Regions from separate parts of the Brevibacillus sp. M2.1A genome, predicted to be linked through region 1. Evidence: riboswitches for the same ligand, from Rfam matches in the RefSeq annotation. Region 1 holds a riboswitch; the other holds the start of a gene.
The links. A riboswitch is a leader RNA that binds a small molecule or an ion and turns the genes downstream of it on or off. The one in region 1 is predicted to bind S-adenosylmethionine.

Region 2: linked by a shared signal. The riboswitch ahead of HP567_RS28250 (sugar ABC transporter substrate-binding protein) and the one ahead of HP567_RS21915 (aminotransferase class I/II-fold pyridoxal phosphate-dependent enzyme) in region 1 are both predicted to bind S-adenosylmethionine.

The regions. Positions count from the first base shown of each region.
Region 1 is NZ_JABSUY020000001.1:4,561,455-4,567,132, reverse strand. It holds gene HP567_RS21930 (hypothetical protein) at 1-1,249, shown strand, start outside; gene HP567_RS21925 (DUF5665 domain-containing protein) at 1,259-1,600, opposite strand; gene HP567_RS21920 (pyridoxamine 5'-phosphate oxidase family protein) at 1,739-2,197, shown strand; SAM riboswitch class I at 2,272-2,391, shown strand; gene HP567_RS21915 (aminotransferase class I/II-fold pyridoxal phosphate-dependent enzyme) at 2,486-3,649, shown strand; gene HP567_RS21910 (trans-sulfuration enzyme family protein) at 3,646-4,833, shown strand; gene HP567_RS21905 (YhcN/YlaJ family sporulation lipoprotein) at 4,856-5,461, opposite strand; gene HP567_RS21900 (PhoH family protein) at 5,665-5,678, shown strand, end outside.
Region 2 is NZ_JABSUY020000001.1:5,927,286-5,932,963, reverse strand. It holds gene HP567_RS28260 (hypothetical protein) at 1-1,291, shown strand, start outside; gene HP567_RS28255 (ATP-binding protein) at 1,450-2,703, opposite strand; SAM riboswitch class I at 2,905-3,024, shown strand; gene HP567_RS28250 (sugar ABC transporter substrate-binding protein) at 3,395-4,417, shown strand; gene HP567_RS28245 (sugar ABC transporter ATP-binding protein) at 4,511-5,678, shown strand, end outside.

The DNA of each region.
Region 1 (5,678 bases):
GGGGAAGCAAGTCACGCGCTACAATCTTAAGGAACTTGCCCAAAATGATCCAACGACACTGAACATGCTCTTGAAGAATCAGGCAGATCACTTGTACATTATTGTAGATGAGATTAACTTGAATACGAAGCTCCAAACGTATATGGAAGAAAACAAAGCAGAGTGGGAGCGTATCTACAACGAGTACTACAGCGATATCTGGTTGGAAGTGCGCCTGACAGAGAATGCTGAAGAAATCGTGAGCGTAAATGCCAAGACTGAAAATAACAAGGTGTACATAAAGGGGATTGTGACTTCGGATGTCACCAAGGTTGTTGTGAAAAAGCCGAATTCTGACATCATTGAAGTCGTTCCGACCAACGATCACTCTTTTACAGTCAGCTTTGAAGCTCCGGATGCATCGTATGAACCGTATGTAACCGTGAGTGCCTATGCAGGCAGCAAGCTGGTCGATAGCGAAGAGGTAAAAATCGTTCCAAAAGCAGAAGAAGATAAGGAAATGATCATCCATACCATGACTGTATTGGATGCGAAGAAAAAAGAACTAAAAGTAAAAGGAATTGTCAAGCAGGGGGCAGACAAAGTAACTGTCACCTATAATGGCGTGAAAAAAGACGCAAACGTGAAGAAGCTGTGGGATGGCGTAAGCAGCTTTACGGTTTCAGTAAAGGATGTACAAGCAGCAAAAGATCAAAAAGCCTTGATCGAGGTTTATGAGGATGGCAAGAAGGTTGATTCCGAATCCGTTCAGGTAGAAATTGTTAACGCCCCTGATAAGGATCAAGCGACCGAATATGCGATCAAGGCGACTGCTGTAAACAATCCTGCCGCCAAGTCCATTCAGGTGAAAGGGACAGTAAGCGGCTGGAACAAAAAGGACGATACTGAGCTGTTTGTGATCGCTCCAGACGGTCAGAAAAAAGAGATTGAACCGAATGACAAAGGTGAGTTTTCTTTGACCTTGTCTTACAAGAATCGTTCCTTTAGCGCCAAATCCATTCAATTCGCACTGTATGAAGACGATAAGCTGGTTAAGAAAGCTGACGTTGCATTAAGCACAAAAGTCATTGTCGAGCCTGTGAAGCCAACAGACGACGATGAAAACGATGATGATGACAAAAAGAAAAAAGAAAAAGGGAAGCAGAAAGATAAGCATCCCAACGGCAACGCGTATGGTTATTGGAAAAAGCACGGTAAGGAATGGAATGACGATCACGATGATGACGATCATGACGAGGACAGAGACTAGTCTCTATCATTAAGGCCGCTGCTTGTAAGTCTCGACGTACTCCACCAATTGTCTGATGTAATCACCCAGAATGGGGATCGAAAGAAATTGCGTCAAGAGGGAGCCGAGGAAAGCCAAAACGATAGCAGTACCAATCGTCAATCCCAGACCCCGGGCAAGACCTGCGAGGAAATTGATCCAGAGCAGCTTGCGCGGGGCTGTGTAATTTTGGATTACATCTGCTAGTCGGATATCTTCCAGGAACATCGCAATTTTGTGCATCCGCTCATTTACCTTCCGAACTTCCTGAAGCTCTTCAAGAACTTGATCAATTTGCTGCATGAGGCGGTCTGTAGGCGACAAGCTGTCCATCCCCTTTCACTATTCGGTATCGTTACCTACCAGTCTAGGGAAAAAGACAACCAGAATCAAGGTGGAGAGGAAACGTTTGCCTATCAGCTGTGCGAAGGGTAAAATGAACGTACAAAACGTTTGTTAGGAGGCTTTGAAATGGCTGAAACTGTTTCCCAATCTCTTTCCGAAGATTTATTCAAGCTCTTGCAAAAGGAGCGCTTTGTTACTTTGGGCACAGTAGACCATGAGTCAGGGGCACCATCGCTCAGCTCCTTGTCCTGGACGTATGCTGTCAGCGCCGATACGATTCGTTTTGCCGTGGATAATCGCTCCCGTATTTTGGCTAATATTGCGAAGGAACCGCAGGTTGTCCTGCATTTGATCGGTGCCGGCTCGTCTTTTGCCATTAATGGTCGTGCTGTCGTTAAAACAGACCGCTTGGAAGGAGTTCCGCTCAAGCTGGCCATGGCAGAGATCAAAATTGAGGCTGTTCGTGATATTATGTTTTACGGTTCCCGTATTTCCGTAGAACCACAATATGAAAAAACGTATGACAAAAACGCAGCAGCGAAGCTGGACAATCAAGTTATGACCGCCTTGAAAGATGCAAATTAACGGGTGGAAATAAATTGTTGACAAGAATCCTGCCGATCCTTTACTATTAGGGTCAATCGAATTGAATAGCAATCTTCTTATCCAGAGCGGCGGAGGGACTGGCCCGATGATGCCCGGCAACCAATCACCTGTATTTTAACAGGGAGATAATGGTGCTAATTCCTGCAGAGTTATCAAACTCTGAAAGATGAGAAGGATTTGCTTACGGTGACGTAAACAAAGCCTTCTTTCAGAGGAAAGGGGGCTTTTTTGATGCCCTCGTACACTATTGGAGGGAGAGAAACAGACATGAAATTGGAAACAAAGTTGATTCAGGCGGGAGTAGGCAGAGACGAAAAAACAGGGGCGGTGAGTTTTCCTGTTTACTATGCAACGGCTTATCGTCATCCTGCCTTGGGCCAGAGCACTGGATATGATTATACGCGCACAGCTAATCCTACTCGCACTATTTTGGAGGAAACCATCGCTGAAGCGGAATCAGGAGATGCAGGATTCGCTTGCGCCTCTGGTATGGCTGCTGTTCACACCGTCATGGGCTTGTTTTCCCAGGGGGATCATCTGATCGTTTCACTCGATCTTTACGGGGGAACCTATCGATTGTTCGAGCAAGTGCTCTCTCGTTACGGTCTGACATTTTCGTACGTGGATTTGCGTGACATTGATGCACTCAAAAATGCGATTCGCCCAGAGACAAAGGCCATCTTCGTCGAGACACCAACCAATCCGCTCATGCAGATTACCGACATTCGAGCAGTAACGCAATTGGCGAAACAGCACGGGCTCCTGACGATTGTAGACAACACATTTTTAACCCCCTATTGTCAACGCCCACTAGAGCTTGGTGCAGATATCGTTTTACATAGTGCAACCAAGTATTTGGCAGGACATAACGATGTACTGGCTGGACTCATCGTAACAAAAGGAGAAGAGTTGTCGGAAAAAATCCGGTTTTTGCACAATTCAATCGGTGCTGTACTTGGACCGCAGGATTGCTGGCTTCTCATTCGCGGGATGAAGACATTGGCATTGCGGATGGAGCGTCATCAATCCAACGCGTTGATTGTAGCGGAAAAACTGCGTGAGCATCCGGCAGTAGCGGAGGTATTTTATCCAGGTCTACCAGAGCATCCCGGGCATGAGATCCAGGTGAATCAAGCGACCGGGCATAGTGGGATGGTATCGTTCCGCGTACGCGATGCAGAGCAGGTGGGATTGTTCCTGCAAAATCTGCAAATCGTGTCCTTTGCCGAAAGCCTGGGTGGTGTCGAGTCATTGTGTACGTATCCGGCGACGCAGACTCACGCGGATATCCCGCAAGAAGTCAGAGAGCATGTCGGTGTTTGTGATCGATTATTGCGACTGTCGGTTGGCATCGAGCATCCAGATGATGTCATAGCCGATTTGTTTCAGGCCTTGAATGCTAGTTTGGTCGTAGGGGGGAGTGTACGATGAATTTTGCAACCAAGATCCTCCACGGTTCCACTTGCATTGACCCGTTCACAGGTGCGTCGTCGGTTCCGATTTATCAAGCTTCCACATTTCATCAGACTGATATCGATCAGCCAGGTACTTTTGATTACGCCAGATCTGGCAATCCGACCAGGCAGGCTTTGGAGGAAGCCATTGCGTCTCTGGAGGGAGGCGCACGAGGTTTCGCGTTCTCATCTGGCATGGCTGCCATTTCCAGCGTTTTCATGCTGTTTTCAGCAGGAGACCATGTTGTAGTGGCGGAGGATGTATACGGTGGCACGTTTCGGTTTTTGACCAAAGTTTTGTCGAGAATGGGCATCTCCGTTACATTCGTGGATGCAACAGATACTGAAGCCGTTCGCGCAGCCATTACACCGATAACAAAAGGGGTTTACCTGGAGACTCCTTCCAATCCTACCTTAAAGGTGACAGATATTGCAGCAGTTTCTCGAATCGCGAAGGAGCACGGCGTGCTCGTCATTGTCGATAATACGTTCCTTACCCCGTATTACCAGCGCCCATTAGAACTTGGCGCAGATGTGGTCATTCATAGTGCAACGAAGTTTATCGGTGGGCATAGCGATGTGGTGGCAGGTCTGGCCGTGACCAGAGACGCTTCGTTAGGGGAGCAGCTCTACTTTATCCAGAATGGCATGGGAGCGATTTTGGGTGTGCAGGACTGCTGGCTCGTGATGCGTGGGCTGAAAACATTGAAAGCCCGACTGGATGTGAGCGCGAAGACAGCCGCGAGCTTGGCTGACTGGTTGTCTACGCATCCACAAGTAAGCCGAGTCTACTATACGGGACTGACGGATCACCCCGGGCACCTGATTCAAACACAACAAGCGACTGGGCATGGGGCTGTTCTTTCCTTTGATGTAGGGAGCCGCGAGCGAGCAAAAGCGTTGTTTGATCGCGTAAAATTGCCGATTGTGGCTGTCAGTCTCGGGGCAGTGGAAACAATTCTTTCCTATCCAGCTACGATGTCACATGCAGCGATGCCTGCTGAAGAAAGAGCTGCAAGGGGAATCACAGATGGTTTGATCAGATTGTCAGCTGGTTTAGAGGATTTCAATGACTTGGTGGCAGATTTGAAGCAAGCACTGGATCATTTGCCGTCTGAAACACCAGTCCATAAAGAAAAAGAGGTATTCTCCCGGGCTTAAATCCGGGGATACCTCTTTTCTTTTATGGTGATCCTGTACGATTTGCGTTGATTTTGTTTTGTCCCTGCGGTTCTTTGTGCATGCGTTTTTCTTTTACTTGAGAAGGGGTTTCTTCGCGAGGCTGCACACTGCGCGGCAACTGGGGAATGATCCGACCTACGATGTCCGCCAACTCTTCCGTAATTCCGGCAACAGGATGGCCGCGACGAATATCATCTCTCATTTCCCGTAACCGTTGTACGATAGCAGGGTCTGCAGTTACGACAGCATTCGCTCCTTGGGGGTCTTCTTTCAGAGCTTCCGCAACCGTATACTTTATGACGCCAACTTCTGGGCGATCCAGATTCGGGTCCACTGTAATACCGACTACCGCATATTTGCCCAATACCACAGCAGTGGCACTGTGTACCCTTTTCACACGTGTTGCCAGTTGGGCGAGGCGATCAGCGGTGGCTTGGGAAGATTGATTATAAGCAGGCTCAGGAGCTGTTTGCTGAACGCGCTGAGTATGATTGGCATGCTTCGGCTGTTGTGCAGCCTGATTCGCCGGGGGTTTATTGCCTGACATACATGCTGTAAGCAACAAGCTAAAACCGAGGCAGTAGATCATGATCCGTTTCACAGGCATTCTCCCTTTCCCAGTATTGCCTTCCTTTCATGAGGAGGGCAGGGTTACAAGTATTTTGTTCTGGGCTGCCCATTTTCATTCTGGCACTGGGTCGTCTATCTCTGTCTACCTGAACATAGACTGTAGTACATCACGTCGCCGCACTTGAGCATCCCTCCAAAAATTGCATAGGGTATATAAGAAGGGTAATAGGAGGCGAGATTTTGAAGAAAATCTA
Region 2 (5,678 bases), 1.4 Mb from region 1:
TCGCACGTTCAGCAACAAAGATCGAACAGAAGTGTCGCTATATGCCAGAGCGAAATTGGACGCCAAAAGCGGACTCTTGCTCGGGTTCGACCTGGAAAAGATTCCAGGGCAAGAGAAAGTCGAAGGAGTGCCTTCCAAGGAGAGAATAGAGCGACAGGCGAAGGCATTTATGGAACCGTTTCTGGGCAAAAATCTGGAACAGTATCGGATCGAACAAGTAGATGGGCAAGAGGGAGCAGATACCGTTTCGCATGAAGCCGTCCGATTGCAACGCTACGTGAATGACGTGCAGGTAGAGGGAGATAACTATGGGATCGGCATGAGTGATGCCGGGCATATTCGCTATGTCAATTCAGGGGATTCAACGGGAATGAATTTGGACACCGGGCAGTTTCCTTCAATTGCTGAGCGGCCTTCTCCGAAGAAAACGGAGAGCGGACTTGCAGAAGTCATGCAACTGACGTATCAGAGAGGCGGGAAGAAGGACGTGGACTACGTTCTTCGTTATACGGAAAACTTCTCCGGGTATCTCGACGCTCGTACTGGCAAGGAAGTGAAAACGACCTTGTGGCGCGGGGAGTCGTTTCGCGACAGTATTGCCGTCAATCCCGGAGGCAAGAAGACAATGGTTGCATCGGCAAAAGAGGCTGCGGCCGCCATGGAGTTCTTCGGTCAGAAGGTGGAGGGCTTCACATTTACCGGGAGTAATGTGCCCGATTATATGATGGGAGACAACGAACGGGAATACCAGGCCAAAAAAGGAGAGCGATTCATGCAGCTGACTACTGTCAACAATCGGGCAGCAGCGTTCAAGATATCTTATCCGGAGCTGCGAGAAGGTGATCCGACACTTGCCGTCGCAGAATTGCAGGAGCGAGCGATCTTGTTTTTGGAGCCGTATCTGGATTCACGGGTGAAGACTGTTCGGATGCAGGAGCAAATTTATGTGATGGGCAGACAGGTTGAATTGAAATTTGTCCGAGAAGTAAACGGCGTAATGGTGCCGGATCAGTATTATAAGGTCACGATCGACGGGCAGACAGGAGAAATTATCGGGGTGAATTTAACATTCCCGCATGAGCAGGAGACCTTCCCAGATGCGTCCAAGGTGATTTCAGCAGAAGAGGCGGCGCGGGTTTATCTCCAACATAAATCACTCAGTCCCCGTTATCTATTCCCGCTTGAAAACAATAGGATTCAAGAGCAACCGATCTTGGTCTATTCGGCGGAGATACTGAAAAGCAACGGGGATGTGGATGCCATTACGGGAGAATGGCTACCATTCCAATAAAGAGAGACACCAGGGGGAAACTCCTGGTGTTTTGTTTTGCGTAATGTCTTCCCGGAAATTGCATAGTAAAGCGTGAGGGGAAGGGCAACCGACCGTCATTTGCATCATTATCGATCGAATGGAAAAAGGCACAGTCCCTCTGCAAAAGCTGCATGAAGTCACTGTGCCTTATACGGGAGCATAATGGTGAATTTGGTTCCTACTCGCGGTTTGCTTGATACATTGACCGTTCCGCCAATTGCATGGATGACATGATAGGAGTACGTCAATCCAAGACCGGTCCCGGTTGTTTTCGTAGAAAAGTAAATCGTTCCGAGGCGGCTGATCTGTCCTGCATCCATGCCGACACCGTTATCCTTGATGACCAATAGGGCTTTGTTTCGCTCGATGAGCAAGTCCAGGGAGACTTTTCCGTCCGAAATATCTGAGCATGCCTCAATGGCATTTTTGATGAAATTCACCAACACTTGCTTGAACTCATCTGGATTGGCCTTGATCGTCACAGGTCTCTCAAAGTCTTGCAGCGTAAGCTCCACGTTATGCATATTGGCAAAGGGGAGCATCACTTCGCGGATGGCATGCAGATGCTCACTGACATTAATGATTTCATGCCGTTCCTTGAGCGGCTTGGAAATCGCAAGGTACTCGGTCAAAATGGCTTCTGTCCGTTGGATTTCATCGAGACTGATCCGAATGTATTGATCGACTTTTACCAAATTTTCCGGACATTCCTGTATTAATTTCAAGAAGCCTTTGACTGCTGTCAGCGGATTGCGAACCTCATGTGCAAGCGATGCAGCAACATGACTCATCGTCTGGATTTTTTCGTTTTGCGCGTGGCGGATAAACAGCTCCTTATCCGAAACGCATTTGCTGAAAAGCGACATTAATAACCAGAGGCCGAAAAAGTTTTGAATAGGAATCACTATGGTGTAGTAAACGAGGTGTTGAGTTACATAGGTGGGAAAAAAGTAATAGGTAGTCCCTAAAGCAACCGTAGAAAAAATCGCACTCGTCATAAAAAGATACAGTGTTTTCCGATAACTGGCTTTGTAGTGTCGATACAAAAAGAGTGATATGACAAAATTGACTGTAAGGATCAGCAGGGCAACCCATGTTCCTTCGCCACCGAGGTAGTACCGATAAACCAAGGCTTCAATCAGAAGGAGCAAGGCAATCTCGACTCCGCCATAAACCAGTCCGAAAAGAATGATGACATGTCGGATATCAAAAAACATGCCATTCGTGACACTCGGGGCGAAGGTCATCGCGAGAAACATGCAGGCTGAGCTGGTGATGACAATAAAGGAACGGCTGTAGTTCCTCATTTTGTCACGGTAATAAATGTTGAAAAACACAAACGGGATAATGGCGAAACACCATTGAAGAATGACTTCTTTTAATAGACTCATGTAGCATCCCCATCGCAAATATTTGCTAGGCTTGTATCAATCTACGATAATTCGACAAGACACAACAAAATCCCTCTTGATGTTACAGAAGAAACTGGAATATTTATCAAGAAAATTGTTTCGTAAACCTAGTTGACAGATAGGTAATTGCCAGATTATATTCTGTATATACTTATACAAACGTTTTGAAAATAGAAACAACTCTTATCAAGAGAAGGCTGAGGGAATGGCCCTATGAAGCCCGGCAACCTAGCACGAGAGAATGCGTTCTTTCGAGCCAAGGTGCTAACTCCAACAGGTAGAATACCTGACAGATAAGAGGCGAGAATCTTGTCGATTTTTGTCCTCTTTCTCTGTGAAAGAGGATTTTTTGCGTAGCTGTCGTGGGGAAGAAGCGCATTTCCAGTCTACGCTTCGGCCTCCGCCCCGCTGTGAGTGAAGACTGTCCGCTTCGGAAGAAATAGCGGGAGCGCTTCAAACGCAGAAGGTTCAGGAAGGATTTCATAAGTGAAGCCGCTATTTCTTCCTACGCTGAGATGGGCCCCAGAGGCGCTTGGACTGGAAATGCGCTTCTTCTACGAAGTTTTTTTCCTTTTTGAAAGTGAAATCAAAAGAAGCTTCGATCGAATGAGGGGAAACAAAATTTTTAATTTTGTTATGTGTTTTAAAAAGAAAAAGGGGGAACATCTCAATGAAAAAGAAACTCGGTCTGATCACATCACTTGTTTTGGCAGCATCTGTTCTTGTGACGGCATGCGGCAGCGGGGCAACAACGGGAACCGGCAGCACAAACGGCGGTGCTTCGGGAGAGAAGGCGAAGAGAATCGCATTGATCATGCGTCAGAACGTAGGAACGTTTTCTGCACAATACATCAATGGCGTGAAGACAGAGGTGGAGAAAAACGGCGGCGAGTTGACCGTTTTCAATGCAGATACCGATCTGGCAAAAATGGCGTCCAATCTCGATGCGGCTGTGAACCAAAAGTTCGACGGCATTCTGATTGATCATGGTACGGCGGAAGCGTTGCAGCAGGGCACGCAAAAGGCCGTGGATAAAAAAATTCCGGTCGTTCTATTTGATACAGACATCAACATTCCGGGTGTGCCAGTTGTGGCGCAGGATGACAATAAGTTGGCAGAGCTGAGCCTGGAGAAGCTGGCGGCAGATACAAACGGCAAAGGGAATATTGTGAAGATTTGGGTAGCTGGCTTTGCGCCTATGGAAAAGCGCCAAGTGACCTATGAAGCTTTCCAGAAGAAATATCCGGATTTGAAAGAGATTGCGGCATTCGGTTCTGCTACCAACAATACGGCTCTCGATACACAAACGCAGATGGAAGCAATCTTGAAAAAGTATCCGAACAAAGGCGACATCACAGCGGTATGGGCGGCATGGGATGAATTTGCCAAAGGGGCGACACGCGCCATCCAGCAAGCAGGCCGTACGGAAATCAAAGTATACTCCATCGATTTGAGCGATGAGGATCTGCAAATGATCCAGGCGGAAAACTCTCCGTGGGCAGCGACGGCAGCAGTAGACCCATCCAATATCGGACGCATCCATGCCCAAACCGTGTTCCAAAAAATCAAAGGCGAGCAGGTGCCAGACAACGTGAAGCTAACCCCAGTGCTGGTGAAACAAGAGGACCTGCCGAAGGATAAAAAAGTAACGATGGGCGACCTGTCCCAATACGTAAAAGAGTGGGGCAAGTAAGAACCAAATTGGCTTTTCCCGTTGAGCTGTAACCGTCAACGGGATTTTTCCTTATAGAGGTGGGAACACGCAGGTAAACAGGAGGTGTGAAACATGTCCACATTGCAGATGAAAGGGATGGCGAAGCAATTTTCTGGGGTTCCTGCCCTGCGATCCGTCAATTTTGAGGTGCGTGCAGGAGAGGTTCACGCACTGCTCGGAGCCAATGGCGCGGGAAAGAGTACCCTGATGAAAATCCTCACGGGAGCGTATCAGGCAGATGGCGGTACGATCACCATCGATGGACAGGCTGTGACGATCAATTCGCCGCAGGATGCCAAAGCACAGGGCATCCAATGTGTATATCAGGAAGTGGACACCGCCTTGATCCCGTATTTGAGCGTCGCCGAAAACATATTGGCGGACCAGCTCGTCCAGGCGAAAACCAAAGGACTGATCAACTGGCAGAGCTTGTACAACGAAACGGAGCAGATTTTAAAAAACTTCGGCTTTTCCATTCCGGTGAGGATGCTCGTCGAGGAATGTACGCTGTCGGAAAAGCAATTGATTTTGATTGCACGGGCGACCGTCCAAAAGGCGAAGTACGTTATTTTCGATGAACCGACAGCGCCGTTGAGCACGAAGGAGAGCGAGCGGCTGTTTCAAATCATTGCGCAGTTGAAAAAAGCTGGAGTCGGGATCATTTATATCTCCCACCGCCTGCCGGAAATCTTTGAAATCTGTGATCGGATCACGATCATGCGCGATGGACAGCACGTCATGACCACAGACACGGTGAATACCAACATGGACGAAGTGATTGCGAACATGCTGGGCAAAAGCTTTGACGAGGAGTTCCCGAAGCTCGAAGTGCCGATTGGCGAAACGATTTTTGAGGCGTCAGGTGTAGCTGGCGGCAAAGTACACGGAGTCGACCTGCAGGTGCGCGAGGGAGAGATCGTGGGTGTCGTCGGTCTAGTCGGGGCAGGGAAGACTGAGCTCGCCCGATTGCTCTTCGGTGCAGATGAAGCAAAGGCTGGAGCCATTCGATTGCATGGAAGACGTATCCAACTGCGCTCGCCAAAAGACGCCGTCGATGCCGGAATCGTACTCGTCCCGGAGGAAAGGCGCAAAGAGGGTATTTTTGTAGAGGAGTCCGTACAGAACAACCTGTCAGTTGCCTCGTTGAAAAAGAAATCCTGGCTGGGTTTTATCAAAAGAGGGGCGGAAGCGGCTAACGCAAAAGAGCTGGTGCAGCGCCTTGGTGTAAAAGCAGCCGATA